DNA from 4 places in the Neobacillus sp. SM06 genome. Region 1 is predicted to be linked to each of the others. Evidence: predicted binding sites of a transcription regulator. Region 1 holds the regulator's gene; each other region holds the start of a gene.
The links. Region 1 encodes Rex, which represses fermentation and respiration genes when NADH is low (regulators of the CRP and FNR family bind a similar motif). Its sites were predicted from a motif close to TTGTGAAATATTTCACAA; they were not measured.
Positions count from the first base shown of each region.

Region 2: ACQYAD_RS07345 (TIGR04053 family radical SAM/SPASM domain-containing protein) is a predicted target of Rex. The motif match lies at 1,782-1,799, and genes of this name have one in related genera.
Region 3: ACQYAD_RS02225 (DUF3147 family protein) is a predicted target of Rex. The motif match lies at 2,409-2,426, and genes of this name have one in related genera.
Region 4: adhE (bifunctional acetaldehyde-CoA/alcohol dehydrogenase) is a predicted target of Rex. The motif match lies at 1,831-1,848, and genes of this name have one in related genera.

Region 1 is NZ_JBNWEO010000017.1:315,293-319,757, reverse strand. Features, by position in the region: gene ACQYAD_RS15040 (CPBP family intramembrane glutamic endopeptidase) at 1-240, shown strand, start outside; gene ACQYAD_RS15035 (YdiK family protein) at 237-434, shown strand; partial or broken gene ACQYAD_RS15030 (cytoplasmic protein) at 571-696, opposite strand; gene ACQYAD_RS15025 (YhbD family protein) at 803-1,426, opposite strand; gene ACQYAD_RS15020 (redox-sensing transcriptional repressor Rex) at 1,625-2,284, opposite strand; gene moaC (cyclic pyranopterin monophosphate synthase MoaC) at 2,309-2,803, opposite strand; gene ACQYAD_RS15010 (ABC-F family ATP-binding cassette domain-containing protein) at 3,012-4,465, shown strand, end outside.
Region 2 is NZ_JBNWEO010000013.1:462,059-466,523, forward strand. Features, by position in the region: gene ACQYAD_RS07340 (Crp/Fnr family transcriptional regulator) at 1-518, shown strand, start outside; gene ACQYAD_RS07345 (TIGR04053 family radical SAM/SPASM domain-containing protein) at 586-1,713, opposite strand; gene ACQYAD_RS07350 (metal-sulfur cluster assembly factor) at 2,781-3,089, opposite strand; gene yjfP (esterase) at 3,082-3,909, opposite strand; gene ACQYAD_RS07360 (Cof-type HAD-IIB family hydrolase) at 4,109-4,465, shown strand, end outside.
Region 3 is NZ_JBNWEO010000007.1:226,876-231,340, forward strand. Features, by position in the region: gene leuD (3-isopropylmalate dehydratase small subunit) at 1-562, shown strand, start outside; gene ACQYAD_RS02215 (helix-turn-helix domain-containing protein) at 725-1,165, opposite strand; gene ACQYAD_RS02220 (DUF3147 family protein) at 1,640-2,005, opposite strand; gene ACQYAD_RS02225 (DUF3147 family protein) at 2,020-2,379, opposite strand; gene ACQYAD_RS02230 (aldose epimerase family protein) at 2,640-3,674, opposite strand; gene ACQYAD_RS02235 (Gfo/Idh/MocA family protein) at 3,697-4,465, opposite strand, start outside.
Region 4 is NZ_JBNWEO010000014.1:58,928-63,392, reverse strand. Features, by position in the region: gene ACQYAD_RS08890 (acyl-CoA synthetase) at 1-1,087, shown strand, start outside; gene ACQYAD_RS08885 (hypothetical protein) at 1,235-1,573, opposite strand; gene adhE (bifunctional acetaldehyde-CoA/alcohol dehydrogenase) at 1,873-4,465, shown strand, end outside.

The sequences.
Region 1 (4,465 bases):
GCAAGTTCTGTTATCTTTGCGCTCGCACATATGGAGCCGCAGCATGTCCTGCTGTATTCATCGATGGGCTTTACCTTTGCCTATCTGTATATCCGGACAAAGCATATCCTTGTGCCCATCTTCGCCCATGTCGCCATGAATACACTTGTGGTTATCATTCAATCGGCTTTCCGGAATGATCTTGAAAAATTGATTCAAGATGCCGGGTTTGTGCAAAATTTTATCGGAGGATTTTTATGAGACAGTCACCGCTCTTTTCAGGCTTCGTTTATCTGTTGTTAGGAGCCTTGTTTACCTACTTCGCCATCCAGGATGTCCAGCAAAACGGCTGGGGCTTTTTTGCCTACCTGCTCGTCATTCTTGCGACATTTGATCTTGGTTCGGGGCTCAAAATTATCTTGTTTTCTTTTGCAAAAAATAAAGGGAAAAAATAGGCCTTTTCATCCTAAAATGAAAAGGCCCGTACGTTTAAGGGTGCCCGTGACTGGTACGAAAGCATGAGAGCAAATTTCTTTTTCTCATTTGAGGCTTCGTTTTGTTTTTATTTTTACCGACGACTCCGAATCCTGGCTAAAGCTGCGTGCGAGAGTACTCGACCTGACCGATTGTACAGCCTGATCCAATCTGGATCGTATTGCCTCTCACGACCTCAGCTTTCGTATTTTCAAGATAGATGTCATCCCCTTCGATCACCTTGGCCAAAAGTACACCTTCGTTTTTGATAAATGGAAGCAGCAAAGGCAGCATTTCTGTTGAAGGTGATCAGATCTCCCCGTTCATTCGATGCCATCTACATTCATCTCTATACTAGTTTTACCTTTAATTCTTCCATCAGATTTAATAGAGGCAGCTGTGTAACAACTTTTGCCCCTTTTTCAAAATAAACCCCTTCCGCATTCACAAGCAGCAGGCATGTTGAAATGCCTAGTTTCCGAAGGATCACTAATTCACAGTTTTTTTGTTTCAATAATGGCGAATGGTCTTTTAAAAGATCGAGAACCATTTTACCTTCTTCCTGATGAATGTCACCCGACTGGAGGAGTGTTTCCAGAATAACGATTTCAACGATTCGCGCTATGTCAAACTGCTGGCCACGGTTATCATTTTCTAAATAAAAATCAAGCACCGATTTTGAAACAATGTTACGTTTTATCAATTCGTCTTTTGATAACTGCAAATCAGTCAAATTGGGAGAGAACATATCTGCCAGTTCTTCTAGCGACAGATGTTCCTTCATTGTTTGAATTTTATTGATCCGCTCAAGTATTTTTTCTTTGGGGAAAAAGGTTTCTTGACCGGTAAAAGTGGATTTCCTGATAAACCAGTCCTCCGGAATCAGATCTTTCCTTTTCCACCGGTATAACTGTCCATAGGAAATACCCGTTAAGTCCAAAAGATCCTTTTTAGAAATTAATTCATCACTCATAGCAAAAACCCCTTTCGAATAAAAACGTAACATAACACTGTTGCGTTTTAAAGGTTTTAAAGAAAACTCGCCGATTGGCGAGCCTTTGGCGAAGACAGAGGCGTAGTTGCCCTTATGCTAATCAGAATTTATGTATATAAATTCTGATTAGCAAAAAAAGATCCTTTCACCTTCCGTGGCGAAAAGATCTTCTGATCGTTACATTTCTTCTTCAATGTTCTCGTTCGGATAATGCTTTAAAAAATAGACAAGCGACTGCAATTCCACTGCCAAGTCGATGTGGTGAATCCGGATCGAAGGCGGAACATTTAATCTTGCTGGCGTGAAATTTAAAATTCCTTTGATATTGGCTTTGACCAATTTATCGGTTATGGTTTGCGCCACGGGCGCGGGAACCGTTAAAATGGCCACCTGGATATCCTCAGCCTTCAATTGCTCCTCCAGCTCATCCATAGGAAAAACCGGAACATCTCCAATCTTGGTACCAATTTTATTCGGATCGACATCGAAGGCATACTCAATTTTCGTATTATTATTTTTTAAAAAATTATAATTTAAAAAAGCAGTGCCCAGATTCCCTACTCCGATCAAAGCCACTTTTGTCAATTCATCCTGATCAAGCGTTTTTCGGAAAAAGGACAGCAAATAGTTCACATTGTAGCCATAGCCTTTTTTTCCTAACGCGCCAAAATAGGAAAAATCGCGGCGAATTGTAGCCGAATCTACTTTCACGGCTTCACTTAATTCCGCTGAGGAAACTCTTTGCTTCCCCGAAGAATGAAGATGATTTAAAAATCGGTAATACAAAGGCAGCCGTTTTGCCGTTGCCTGCGGGATTTTCATCGATTCATTGTTCATAAATTCCTTACACCCCCATCAATCTTAAATTTGTTCGGTTCGTTTGAAATCACCATTCTTGCCGCCGGTTTTTTCCACAAGATAAGTGGCGCCAATAATCATTCCTTTGTCAACCGCTTTGCACATGTCGTACACGGTCAACGCACATGCAGATGCGGCTGTTAGCGCTTCCATTTCTACACCTGTATTCCCTTTCGTTTTAACCGCTGCCTTTATATTTAATGTATATTGATCTGGCTGACCTTTTTCCCAAGAAAAAGAAATATTGATGCCGGTTAACGCAATCGGGTGGCACATCGGTATAATTTCCGATGTTTTTTTTGCAGCCATGATCGCCGCAACTTGGGCAACTGCTAACACATCGCCCTTTTTCATCTCATTATGAGTAATTTTTTCGTAAATTTCTTTATTTACGGTAATGCTGGAGTGGGCCAGTGCCGTCCTCGTTGTTTCAGGCTTGTCGCTAACGTCCACCATTTTTGCTCTGCCTTCTTCATTGAAATGTGTAAATTCTGCCATTATTACATTCCTCCAGTTAAATCATACACTATTTTTCACTGTATGTGTGAAACTTTGCACGAATAATCTTAAATTAATTGATTTTGTACCGCTAAAAAGCCGGGCTATCGACTTTATCCCGCAGTAACGTTCAGTAAAATCCACACTCACTTTATTGCTGACAATCAAGGAATACGGTACACTAATTTTAGTAATTGAGGTGAAAAAAATGCTACTGCTACAAGTCAATCAACTTTCAAAATACTATGGGGCTGACCTAATTTTATCGAATATAAAACTGGAATTACAAACTCGTGACCGCGTTGCGCTCGTGGGCCGCAATGGAGCTGGGAAATCCACATTATTAAAAATGATTGCCGGACAGATTTCACATGACAGTGGTGAAGTCATCAAGCCGAAAGACGTAACGATCGGCTATTTGGCGCAAAATACCGGTTTGGAGTCCAAATTATCGATAGGGGAAGAAATGCTGACAGTGTTTGCAGACCTGCAAACGATGGAAAAATCATTGAGAAACTTAGAGGAAAGCATGGCCGATCCTCTCATCCATGAAAATCAAGACCGGTATGAAAGAATTCTGAAAGAATATGACCAGCTGCAAATCAATTTTAAGGAGCTTGGCGGCTATCAGTACGAAGCCGATATCCGCTCGGTGCTGCACGGGTTAAATTTTCCCAATGATTCCTTGATGATTTCCAGTTTAAGCGGCGGCCAAAAAACCCGTCTGGCATTAGGAAAACTGCTGCTCACAAAGCCAGATATCTTAATATTGGACGAGCCGACAAACCATTTGGACATTGAAACCCTCTCTTGGCTTGAGCAATATTTGCAAAACTATGATGGGGCCATTTTAATTGTTTCCCATGACCGCTATTTTCTCGATAAAGTCGTCAATACCGTTTATGAAGTTTCCCGCCGCCAAATCAGAAAATACCTTGGAAACTACAGTACCTATTTGGAACAAAAAGCGGCCAATTACGAACGGGAAATGAAGCTGTATGAAAAACAGCAACAGGAAATTGCCGATTTGCAAGATTTTATTCAACGGAATTTGACAAGGGCCTCAACAACCAAACGGGCGCAAAGTAGACGCAAAAAATTGGATAAAATGGAAATCATCGACCGCCCTTTAGGGGATGAGAAGTCCGCTTCCTTCGCTTTTGAGATTGAGCGGCAAAGCGGCAATGATGTTTTAAAGGTAGAAAACTTGACGATTGGTTACGGTGAAAAAATTGCCGGAAATCTCACCTTTCAAGTAAGCCGCGGCGAAAGCATTGCCTTAGTCGGGCCGAATGGGATTGGTAAATCAACACTTTTAAAAACGATTATAAAAAAGCTGCCATCCCTTTCCGGTTCCGTACAGTACGGTTCAAACGTCACCATCGGTTATTATGATCAGGAACAAGCCGAGCTGACGTCCAATAAACAAGTCCTCAACGAACTCTGGGATGATTTCCCGTTAAAGCCGGAAAAAGAAATCAGGACCGTGCTCGGGAATTTCTTGTTCTCCGGAGACGATGTATTAAAAATCGTCTCCACACTTAGCGGCGGCGAAAAGGCGCGTCTGGCTCTTGCCAAACTAATGCTGGAAAAAGCGAACGTTCTTATTTTAGATGAGCCAACGAACCATCTTGACCTTGACAGCAAAGAAGTTCTCGAAAA
Region 2 (4,465 bases), on a different contig from region 1:
AACTGTCCTTACGTATTTGTGGTGCGAATGATATTTGCGGCGAACTCACTTTATTTACCGATGAACCTAAATTTTTACTAAGCGCAAAAGTTCTGGAAACAACTGAGGTTGCCGCCATTCGAAAAGATTTCCTTGAAACGGAAATTTTTCAAGATAGCACTCTTGCATTTGAATTTATGAAATGGATGAGCGACCATTTTCGCAAAACACAAACAAAATTTCGCGATCTTGTCTTAAACGGGAAACGCGGCGCTTTATTTTCGACCTTAATTCGCATGTCCAATAGCTATGGAGTAAAGCAAAAGGACGGAATCCTAATCGATCTGCCTTTAACCAACCAGGAGCTTGCCAATTTTTGCGGCACCTCCAGAGAAAGTACAAACCGCATCTTAAGTGAATTAAAACGGGATCAGATCATTTCGATAAAAAAAGGGAAAATTTCAATCCTTGATCTGCAGTATTTGAAAGATGAAATCGGTTGCGAAAATTGCCCGGCGGTTTATTGCAGCATCGAATAGTTTTTGATAAAGAAGGGACGGCATCTGCCGCCCCTCTTTTTATTGATCAAATGCTGACCCAGTTTTTTTACCCTTGCATTTGTTTTTCCCTTAATGCTTTCGGGATATAAATGCAAAAAGGTTCGCTTTCTAAATAATCTCCTGTGACCGCATATGCTCTTGATCTTGACCCGCCGCACACATGGCGGAATTCGCAAACACCGCATTTCCCTTTATAAAGATCCGGATTGCGCAGCGATTTAAAAATCGGCGATTCACGGTAAATTTCAGCGAGCGGCGTTTCGCGTATATTCCCTGCTTTTACCGGTAAAAGCCCGCTCGGATATACGTCGCCAATATGGGAAATAAACACAAAGCCGTTCCCATCGTTTACCCCTTTTGGCGCCCGGCCAAGCCCGTCAATCGAGCCGGTTAATCCCTGTTCAGTCAAGGCATTTAAATAGTTGATTTCCTGCCTCTGGTCTTTTGCCTCCCGCATTTTTTGCTGGATCACAACACGCCGGTAGTGCTGTGCTGCCGTGGTTTTAATGTCAAAGGAAACACGCTTGCTCAAATCATACAGCCACCTGAATACTTTTTCATGCTCTACCGGTGAAATCATGTCTGATTCCTGTCCTCTTCCTGTTGGCACGAGGAAAAAGACACTCCAGAGCACACAGTTTAATTCTTCTACTACTTTTGCCATTTCATCTAAAAAATCAATATTGTACCGGGATATTACGGTATTGATTTGCACCGGAATCTCCAGCTCATGCAAATACTTAATTCTTTCAAGCGTAAGCTTGAATGAACCAGCTGTCCCTCGGAAATGGTCGTGAATTTCTGCCGTCGGCCCGTCAAGGCTGAATGCCCAGCGAGAAAGGCCTACTTCTTTCGCTTTTTCGATGGCTTCTTTTGTCACATTCGGCGTAGCGCTCGGTGTCATCGATACACGTACACCTTTATCCACCGCATATTTGGCAATATCAAAAACGTCTTCTCGCATCAACGGATCTCCGCCCGTAAAAACAAGCATCGGATTGTTCATTTCATCTAGTTGATCAATTAATTGCTTGCCTTCTTCAAATGTAAGCTCCCTAGGGTCTCGGCGGTATTGCGCTTCAGCACGGCAATGAAGGCACTTTAGTTGACATGCCCGGGTCAACTCCCAAATCACAATAAACGGATCCTGATTAAAATCACGGTTGAATACCAATTGTAACGCCCCCTAAAAACGGCTAACGCCTATCTATTTCTTATTATAGAGGGCTTTTGTTCCAGAAAAAGTGAATTACCTCACTATCTTCGGGAATAAAAAGAAAAGGCAGCGAATCCTTTTTTCTTCCAATAAGAAAAACCGGGCAAAAACCGCCCGGTCCTTTTTAGTTTGGCTGATAAACGGAGTCTGTTGATTTCCACTCCAGGCACTCGCTTTCCGGGGGGCGTTCCGGTGAAGCCAGTAGTGACCGGTTTGGCCTGAAAAGTTGGAGAAGCGGGCATTACGGGAGCTAGTAATGACCGCTTAGGCCTGAAAAATAGGAACATTGGGCATTAGAGAAGCTAGTAATGACCGGTTTACCCTGAAAAATTGGAGAAGCGGGCATTACGGGAGCTAGTAATGACCGCTTAGGCCTGAAAAATAGGAACATTGGGCATTAGGGAAGCTAGTAATGACCGGTTTACCCTGAAAAATTGGAGAAGCGGGCATTAGGGAAGCTAGTAATGACCGGTTTACCCTAAAAAATTGGAGAAGCGGGCATTACGGGAGCTAGTAATGCCCGCTTAGGCCTGAAAAATAGGAACATTGGGCATTAGAGAAGCTAGTAATGACCGGTTTACCCTAAAAAATAGGAACATTGGGCATTACGGGAGCTAGTAATGACCGGTTTGGCCTGAAAAATTGGAACATTGGGCATTAGAGAAGCTAGTAATGACCGGTTTGGCCTGAAAAGTTGGAGAAGCGGGCATTACGGGAGCTAGTAATGACCGCTTAGGCCTGAAAAATAGGAACATTGGGCATTAGAGAAGCTAGTAATGACCGGTTTACCCTGAAAAATTATAAAGAAAACTCGCCGATTGGCGAGCCTTTGGCGGTTCAATGAGGCGTAGTTGCCCTTTACCACCGTCCCGGGCCTTCGCCTGACTAGGGCACCCTCGAAAAAGCTGTCGCTTTTCCTTCGTGCGATGATGAAGCTGCCGAAGAATTCCTTATCCTTGCCCGTCGTGCGTTCAGAATTTATGGATATACAAAAAACAGCAGTTTGCCTGCTGTTTTTTCCTTGATTAACGGATTCCTAGTGCGATTTTTGCGTATCTTGACATCATGTCTTTATTCCATGGTGGATTAAAGACAATGTTGACCTCAACATCATTAATTTCCGGAATGTCTGCAAGAGCTCGTTTGACTTGATCGACAATTGTTCCGGCAAGCGGGCAGCCAATCGCTGTTAACGTCATCGTAACCGTCACAACACCTGCTTCATCCATTTCGATATTGTATACCAATCCCAAATTGACAATATCAATGCCCAATTCAGGGTCAATGACCAATTCAAGGGCACCCAGCATATTTTCCTTTAATTCTTCATTCATAAATGTTCACTCCCACTCTGTTCGTTTCCCGCGTCTTTTGTGGAGACCGGTTATTGAGATATTGCTTAAACCAATCAACCGCAGCTTCAACACCGGCTATGCTGACATTGTGTCCAGCATGCTCGTCCGAAATAAAAGCAAGCTTTTCCTCGTTTCCGGAGTACATCTTGCGGATGGATTCGAAAAATCCACGGGTTAGTTCATAAGGAACCATTGGATCCTTTTTACCATGCCAAAACAGCAATGGCCGATTGGCAAGCTTTTGCGGCTGAAGGCTTAAATCGTATTGACGGATTGCTGCGATTTGCTCTTTGATTTCTTCGTCTGTGAAAGGGAGATGAATTCCTTGTTTTTTTAATTGCTCTAGCTGCCAATAAGAAAATTTCTCATATGCAGGCATACCCATTAAACTGACAGCCGCTTTGATCCATGGATATTGGGTTAAGGCACCGAGAGCAGCGATCCCGCCCATTGACGTTCCAGCAACGCCAACCTCGCCATCCATTATCAATTCTTTTTGATCATAATGTTCTTTCACACTTTTGATCTCTTCAATCGTTGCCAAGACAATTTCCCAAAAGCGTTGATAAAAATCTTCTGGTTTTAAACCCTTGGTTCTTTCCCCGTGGTATAACGCTTCCGGCAGGACGACGCGAAAACCGGCATCTGCCAATAGATACGCATAATGCAAATTTCGTTCCTTTACGCTTGTAAATCCATGGATAAAAATAATCAACGGCAGCTTTTGCCAGCGCGCATCGTGCTCGGCAACATGAAGGAGCGGAATCCCTTCGATCCGTTCCTTTTCAATGATGATCAATATTTTCCCTCCCACAGCATAAAGATAGTATACAAGCTGCAAAAAACTTTTTAAGTGAATTTTTTTACAGGTACTATATAAAATTGGTAACATAGTTACCATAAGAAAGAGCAAAAAATCAAATACTAGTTGTATTGTAGCACGTTGTTGGCTTTTTTCGAAATCAAATCCACTGAATTTTATTGAAGAAGGAGAAATTATGGCAGATAGACATTTAATTGCGCTCGATTTAGACGGTACATTGTTGAAAGATAATAAAACCATATCCAAAAAGACAAAAGAAATAATTCAAAAAGCAAAAGAGTTAGGTCATATTGTAATGATTGCTACCGGGAGGCCTTTTCGGTCAAGTGAAATGTATTATAACGAACTGGAGCTGAACACCCCCATTGTTAATTTTAACGGCGCTTTTATTCACCATCCAAAAGATCCAAGCTGGGGATTGTTCCATTCGCCGCTGGATATTCATGTTGCCAAACAAATTATTGATGCCTGCCGCACATTCCAATTTCACAATATCATTGCAGAAGTGATGGATGAAGTGTATTTCCATTAC
Region 3 (4,465 bases), on a different contig from region 1:
AGGCCTTGTCTACCCATTAGACCGGACAAATATTGATACTGACCAAATTATTCCGAAACAATTTTTGAAGCGTATTGAACGGAGCGGCTTTGGCCAATTTCTTTTTTACAACTGGCGTTTTGATAAAGACGGAAATCCCCGTCCTGATTTTTCCTTAAATGATGAAAACTATCAAGGTGCTTCGATCATGGTTGCGGGCGAAAACTTCGGCTGTGGATCATCGCGTGAACATGCCCCATGGGCAATTCAAGACTACGGCTTTAAAGTCATTATTGCTCCTAGCTTCGCGGACATTTTTAAAAACAACTGTGTGAAAAATGGCATTCTCGCCATTCAAGTCAGCGAAGAGCAAAAGCAGCAGCTCGTAAAAAAAGCGGAAGCCGGATCATACACACTTACCGTTGATCTTGAACAACAAGTTGTTTATGATGACGAAGGCTTCAAAGTCACCTTTGACATCCCAGAATATTCGAAACAAATGCTCCTCAACGGCTGGGATGAAATTGGCGTTACCTTGAACTATGAAGCTAAAATTAAGCAGTATGAATTAGCACATCAATAAAAGTGCAACTAAAAAACCTTGCTGTTCCTTTTGGAGATAGCAAGGTTTTTGAATATTTGATAATATAATTGGTCAACCTTAATCCATAAAGTAGTGCCCGCCTTTTCGACCAATTGAGTAGTAAAAAATAAAGATTTACGTTATTTTAACCCTTTATGAGTTTTAGGCAGAGACAATCACATCTGATGGATCAATTTTAGTAACTGAGGTCATGTTCATTGCTTCCATTACACTTTGTATACGTTCAATAGTCGCACCATAATATTCATTTCTCTCGTCTCTAGATATTTGTGAAGGTGAAACCCCAAGTTTAGCTGCTAATTCTTGTTGTGTCATACCGATATATATTCTATATGCAATTAAAGTTTTTCCTAACATTTTAAGATTGATTACAGGAGTAAATTCTCCTCGCTTAATTTGTTCGTAATACTCCACTTCTTCTTTAAGTTGTTCATGAAAAGAAATATAAGGTTGTATAGCTAGCTCAATATGCTCCGGATCTAATCCCATTTCTTCTAGTTTTTTTGTCTGTTCTTTAATAAATAATTTATCTTGCTTCAACTTTTCTACAGCTTCTTTATACGCCTGTTCTGTTTTAATCATTAGGTTTCTGCTCCTTTACTTAATGATTTTTACAATTCCTTTGGGTCTATATGTATCATTATAACTCCCCCCAATTGGCATTTATTATTTATCATTTTAGTTAACTTAACATATTTGTTAATTTAATCATAGCATTAAAAAAGAATGTGATCAAATTTAATTTGAATATTATTGCTATTTTTTATATCCCCTGAATCCGCCGTTTTTTGTATGGCATTTGAAAGATGCGATTGTTACAAAATTTAAAAAAATTTACCCATGAGCTAAAGGCTGAGGTGGACTATAAGTGCCACAAACGTGCAATTTATATTTAATAAAGTCCTTATCAAATGGCAAAATAACTATATATGAGGGATGTTGCTGGGTATATTATAGACAAATAATCTATATAGTAAAATAGTAAAAAAACCGTCTAGTGCAGCGACGGTCTGGCATTATATGGTTTCCTCTAAGGGGAGCCATCAGTTGGGTATTTTACGCGCGTGCTGCGCTTCTATTCAATAATTTTTCCTTAAAGGCTGAAATGGCAATTGAGCTGACCAGCCAGAGAACGAGCCCAAGGAGTATACTAAAAAGCCATTGATGGCTCAGCTGCAAGGAAAGAAAAACGGTAATGACGCAAACGACGCCGCCGATCATTCCAAACACGGAGCCTTTGGCGATTTTGGCTGCCTTCACTGAGCCTGAAGCAAGCCCCATCATCAAAACGGCCGTCAGCATCACTGCCGGAAAGGCGGCAAAAATACCCGCCAGTATTTTCCACGGCGACAAAACCGTCACCAAATAGCTGACCATTACGGCCGTTCCGCCCAACAAAAAACGAACAAATAAGTCTAACATTGATGTCCACCTTCCTATGATTGCGAAGTAATTAACACAACAACCATTGAAACAACAAACCAAATCACCATTGAATGCACCAGGCCGCGCTTCCACCCTTTTGGTATCAGAAATCCGGCAATGACGGCGATTAAAATATTAATCATCATGCCAATAATGGCTCCCTTGGAAAGGATCAGCGAACGGGCAATCAGTTCATTCCCTTGAAAATCCAGTCCGATGGTCAAAAGGGCTGCAAGGTAAACCGCCGGAAAGGCGGCAAAAATCCCTCCCGCTTTTTCACCTAGCTTTCTAGCAATAATCGTGGAAGCAACAACGGCTGCTCCCCCGAGAATAAATCGAATCAGTAAGGCACTAATCGAGATGCTCGACATTTCTTTCCACCTCTTACTAATAGTTGTTTTTGTGATACATTTCACAAATTCTGTTACCCCTATTTTAGCGCATTTTTATCGTCCTCCGTGTGAACATTTTTTTACCATTTTCGAAGCGTTTTCAATCTAGATGTTCAAACCAAAAGGCGCTGGAGCTAGATTCAGGATCCTTATGCAGGGTATCAACAGTGTGAAAATTTTTAATTTCCAAGACGATGAAAAAAGCATTTGCATAAAACCTTGCAAATGCTTTTCCTTTCTTATTCCCATTTAAACGTATACGTTGTTTTCGATGTATACGTTTGTCCTTTTTCTAACACAATCGAAGGAAATTCTGGATGATGAATCGCATCCGGCAAACCTTGAGTTTCCAGGCAAAGTCCTAAATGCCTTCTAGCGCTGCCACCATTGATTTTTAGATCATCTGAAAGCTGGTTGCCTGTGTATAGAACAACACTTGGGGCATCTGTCTCAATCAGAAGCTTGCGTCCGCTTTCCTCATCAACCAAAACGATTTTGCCATCGAGCAAAAATGGATGGTCATAACCCCCGCCGGCCAAAACGTTTTGCGGTGCCATTGACTCTGCCCCATCTTTGATTTTCCGGCCATTCCGAAAATCAAAAACAGTGTCTGCCACATCGACGAACTTCCCTGTCGGCAACAGCTCCTCGTTTAACTCAAGAAATTGATTGCTTTCCATTTGCAGAACATGATTCAAAACATCACGTTTCAAATCGCCGCTCAAGTTAAAATAAGAATGGTTGGTTAAATTGATCGGTGTGGTCTGATCTGTATTGGCTTCATATTGAATCGCAAATTGATTTTGATTGTTTAAGGTATATGTTACTTGTATGGTTGCGTTGCCTGGATAGCCCTCCTCACCATCTGCGCTTATGTATGAAAAGCGAATCCTCACTTCATCCTTCGTTTCAAATGTAGTTGCATCCCACATTGCTTTATGAAATCCATTTGGCCCGCCATGCAGATGGTTGTTGCCATCATTTTTTTTCAATTGATAGCTGGTGCCTTCAAGCTCAAATTGGGCTCCTTTTATTCTTCCAGCTACCCGGCCGATTACAGCGCCAAAGTATGGGGGATTTTCCAAGTATTCTTCCAAAGATTCAAAGCCAAGTACGATATTTTCGCTCAATCCATTTCGGTCAGGCATAATTACTTTGGTGATGATGCAGCCTAAATTGATGCAGGAAATTTCAATCCCATTGTCGTTCTTCAGTGTATATTCAATGATCTCTTTTGTGTCGGCCATGCCATATAGTGTTTGTGCTATTTCCACTTTCGTATTCCTCCCTGTTATCCTAGTTATCTATTTTTTTACTTTTAATGGACTTGTAGCAAGATTCTACTGCTTCCATGTTGCGAATGGTTTTTTCTGGAGTGTAGGCTGTTTCCGTTTGATCAACGATCGCTTGCGAAAAATGCTCAATTTCCAGTTTATAAAGGTCGGCTGTCCATTTTTCTTTTCGAACAACCTTCTCGGTCTGGATAATAATTTGTCCTAAACCGCCATAGAGATCCGGACGAAATGCACGCGGAACAATAATTCGTCCTTTTGTGCCAACGATTTCATATTCCTGCCTTGAAGCCATGTCAATACTGCAGCTAAACATGGCAGGGATGCCATTTTGCAGTTTCATATAAACGTTTGCGGTTAAATCCACCCCTGTTTTCGGATCGAGTTCTGCATACGCTTCCACTTCTGCCGGTTCTGATTGAAGAAAAGTACGAATGGCATGAATGCAATAACAGCCAACATCGTAAAGGCTGCCTCCGCCCATTTCTTTTTTCATCCGGATGTTTGTTTCTTTGTCTTCTAAGAAGAAAGAGAAACTTGAGCTCATGAATTTCACTTTGCCAATTTCCCCCGAAGCGATTATTTCACGAACACGTTGATGCTGCGGATGAAACTGGTACATAAACGCTTCCATAAACGTCACTTCTTTTTCCCGGCAAAAGTCGACCATCTCTTTTGCTTCTTCTGCATTTAGTGCAGCCGGCTTTTCACAGAGGATATGCTTTCCTTGTTTTGCTGCCTCGATTACCCATTTTTTGTGGAGGTGATTTGGA
Region 4 (4,465 bases), on a different contig from region 1:
ACAGCAGTTTCAGACAGTGGAAACACGTAAAAAAGATTTTGCTTTTCTTGCTTACACCTCAGGAACGACCGGAATGCCAAAAGGGGTTGTTCACAGCCATGGCTGGGGATATGCCCATTTGCGGACGGCTGCTTCAAAATGGCTGAACATCAGCGACAAGGATATTGTCTGGGCGACAGCGGCACCGGGCTGGCAAAAGTGGGTTTGGACACCATTTCTTTCGATCTTAGGTTCCGGTGCAACCGGGTTTGTTTTTCATGGCCGGTTTCAGCCGCATAAATATTTGCAATTGCTTGAGGATAAAAAAATCAATGTGTTATGCTGCACACCAACAGAGTATCGGATGATGGCCAAGCTCGACGACATTAGTACCTTTAATCTCTCCCATCTTCATACGGCTGTTTCAGCGGGTGAAGCGTTGAACCGGGAAGTGATAGATATTTTTAAAAATACATTTGACATTGACATTCGCGACGGCTATGGACAAACAGAGAGCACATTGTTAATTGCCAACTTAAATATGGATCGAGAGAAAATAGGGTCAATGGGTCAGCCGCTGTTGCCGGAGTTTTTGGAAGTAGTGGATGAAGCAGGTGAGCCGCTAGCGGTTAATCAAGTTGGAACAATCGCGATAAAACGGGATTTTCCAGCACTTTTTCAACAATATTATAAAGATGAGGCCACGACTGAACGCTCATACCGGGGCAATTATTTTTTGACGGGAGATCGGGCAATCAAAGATGCTGAGAATTACTTTTGGTTCCAGGGCAGAAATGATGATGTCATTATTAGTTCAGGCTATACGATTGGGCCGTTTGAAGTTGAAGATGCTTTAATGAAGCACCACACTGTCAAAGAATGTGCGGTTGTTGCGGCGCCGGATCCAGTTAGAGGAAACATTGTTAAAGCATTTGTTGTGTTAAAAGAAAACGTTATTGGCACAAAAGAATTGATTACAGAACTGCAGCAATTTGTAAAAAAACTGACAGCTCCATATAAATATCCAAGAGCTATCCAGTTTGTCGAAGATCTTCCGAAAACAGACTCGGGAAAAATCCGCCGAGTGGAATTGCGGAATTTGCATTAATCAGGGCAGCACAAGGGTCACAGCGAAAAATCCTGTGACCCTTTGCTCTTTTTGAAGAAATGATTGAAAATGATTAAGCTTGTCCAGATCAAGACCCCTGTTGGTGAAATCTTGTGGTATCATGATGCTTTCTCGATTATCCTGGTACTATTTAGCTTGCTTTTTATCGGGATTTTTTTCATTTATTGAACGGTAGATTTGTGTATACATGCTGCCCTGAACAATATTTTCAAGAAAAAAGTCTCCAATCAGCTTTAAATAGTCTTCATCATCAAACATTTTTTTGCTTTGTAATTCCATTTCAGCCAAACCATCATATGTAGTTAAAAGGGCATATTTATCGTGCTCTCCCGAAACAGGTGTGAGAATTTCTACATGATGGCTGTAGTGATCATTGCGAAATTTCTTGATCTCCCGTAAATTTTCAATTCCTTCTTTAAACTTTTCCTGTTTTAATACAAACGTCTGATACACATATATGGGCACACGAAACACTCCTATTAAATCAAATGATCTATTCATAAGATCCCTTCAATTAGTTTATTCTATTAAATGAAATACAATACAATACAGCTGTGTGAATAAAAATTCAAACACATGCATATTAAATCCTATAAATTGTAAACGTTTTCAAAACTACACCGGAGAAAAGTGAATATTTTTTGAATAAAATGCTCAATAGTTCACAAACTAGACAAACACTATCTTTGAATCGTCGATTATACTAAAGGTGTAAACAAGGTAAGTGAATTATTTCACAAACATACTTTTAGGAGGTTTGGATTATGGCGGTCGAAGAAAAAGTGTTGAATGAAACGCAATCAGTCGCTGAAATGGTTGACACTTTAGTAAAAAACGCAGAAAAAGCTCTTAAAGAAATGAAAAACTTTAATCAAGAACAGATTGATACGATCGTGAAAGAAATGGCCTTGGCAGGACTTGATCAGCATATGCCGCTCGCTAAGTTGGCTGTTGAAGAAACAAAACGAGGCGTCTATGAAGACAAGATCATCAAAAACCTTTTTGCAACTGAGTATATCTATCATAATATTAAATACGATAAAACCGTTGGCATTATCCGGGAAAACGAACACGAAGGCGTAGTCGAAATCGCTGAGCCTGTTGGGATTATCGCAGGTGTTACACCAGTAACCAATCCAACATCGACGACAATGTTTAAAACGATTATCTCTATTAAAACACGAAATCCTATCATTTTTGCCTTCCACCCATCAGCACAAAAATGCAGCAGCGAAGCGGCAAAAATTTTACTAGAGGCTGCCGTCAAAGCAGGGGCACCGGAAAATTGTGTGCAATGGATTGAGACGCCTTCATTAGAAGCAACCCGGCAACTGATGAACCATCCAGGTATTGCGCTGATTTTGGCAACAGGCGGCGCAGGGATGGTGAAATCAGCTTACAGCTCAGGAAAACCTGCATTGGGAGTAGGGCCTGGAAATGTACCGTGCTATATTGAAAAATCAGCCAATATAAAACGTGCAGTGAATGATTTAATTTTATCAAAAACGTTCGATAATGGTATGATTTGTGCATCGGAACAGGCTGTCATTATTGATGAACCAATCTACGAAACAGTGAAAGCCGAAATGATTGCTAATGGCTGCTACTTTTTAACAGAAGAAGAAAGAGAGATGGCAGAAAAGCTTGTCATCAATGAACATACTTGCGCGGTTAATGCAGATATCGTCGGTAAACCGGCATTTGAAATTGCCCGGATGGCAGGAATTGATGTCCCGGCCGATACGAAAATTCTTGTTGCTGAGCTTGAAGGCGTTGGGCCGCAATACCCTCTTTCCCGAGAAAAATTAAGTCCTGTGCTTGCTTGCTACAGGGTAGAGAATACAGATGAAGGGCTGACGCGCGCGGAAGAAATGCTGGCATTTGGCGGTCTTGGCCACTCGGCGGTAATCCATTCAGAAGATGAGGCTGTCATTAGCGCGTTTGGGAACCGAATGAAAGCAGGGCGGTTAATTGTCAATGCGCCATCATCTCAAGGAGCAATCGGCGATATTTACAATGCGTATATGCCGTCATTAACGCTTGGATGCGGAACTTACGGCGGCAATTCGGTTTCACAAAACGTCGGAGCAATTAATTTAATCAATGTTAAAAAATTGGCGAAGAGGAATGTGAATATGCAGTGGTTTAAAGTTCCGCCTAAAGTTTATTTTGAAAAAAATTCAACACAATATTTATCGAAAATGCCAAACATTTCAAAAGCTTTTATTGTCACAGATCCAGGAATGGTGAAACTTGGCTATGTCGATAAAATCCTGTACTATTTGCGGAAGCGTCCGGATTATGTGCACTGTGAAATTTTTGCCGATGTTGAACCGGATCCGTCAACCGATACAGTTGCAAAAGGCGTTGAGGCGATGAAAAAATTCCAGCCGGATGTGATTATTGCTCTTGGCGGCGGGTCGGCAATGGATGCGGCAAAAGGAATGTGGCTGTTCTATGAATATCCGGATACGGATTTCAATGGCTTGAAGCAAAAATTCCTAGATATCCGCAAACGAGTCTTTAAGTTTCCGAAGCTTGGCAGCAAAGCACAGATGGTTGCGATACCAACTACTTCCGGTACAGGTTCAGAAGTTACTTCGTTCTCGGTTATTACCGACAAAGAAAACAATGTCAAATACCCGCTTGCAGATTATGAGTTAACACCGGACGTCGCAATCATTGATCCACAATTTGTGATGACAGTGCCGAAGCATATTACTGCTGATACCGGGATGGATGTCCTAACCCATGCCATTGAGGCATATGTTTCGGTCATGGCCAATGATTATACGGATGGTCTGGCAATTAAAGCGATTCAACTAGTGTTTGAATATTTGCCAAGGGCATACCGGGATGGCAGCGATGAAAAAGCACGGGAGAAAATGCACAATGCTTCAACAATTGCCGGCATGGCGTTTGCCAATGCTTTCTTAGGAATTAACCATAGCCTTGCCCATAAGCTTGGATCCGAATTCCACATTGCCCATGGCCGTGCCAATACGATCTTGCTACCGCATGTAATCCGCTACAATGCGACAAAACCGAAAAAGTTCACCGCATTTCCGAAGTATGAAAGCTTTATTGCCGATGCACGGTATGCGGAAATTGCCCGGATCCTCGGTTTGCCGGCCCGGACAACGGAGGAAGGTGTTGAAAGCTTAGTCCATGCAATTATTGATTTGGCAAAAGAACTCAATATTCCGATGAGCATCGAAGCAAATGGAGTGACAAAAGAAGTGTTTGAAAGCAAAGTGGATGAACTGGCAGACCGTGCATTTGAAGATCAGTGCACCACCGCCAATCCAAAACTTCCACTTGTGACTGAGCTTGCTGAAATCTACCGCAAGGCATTTA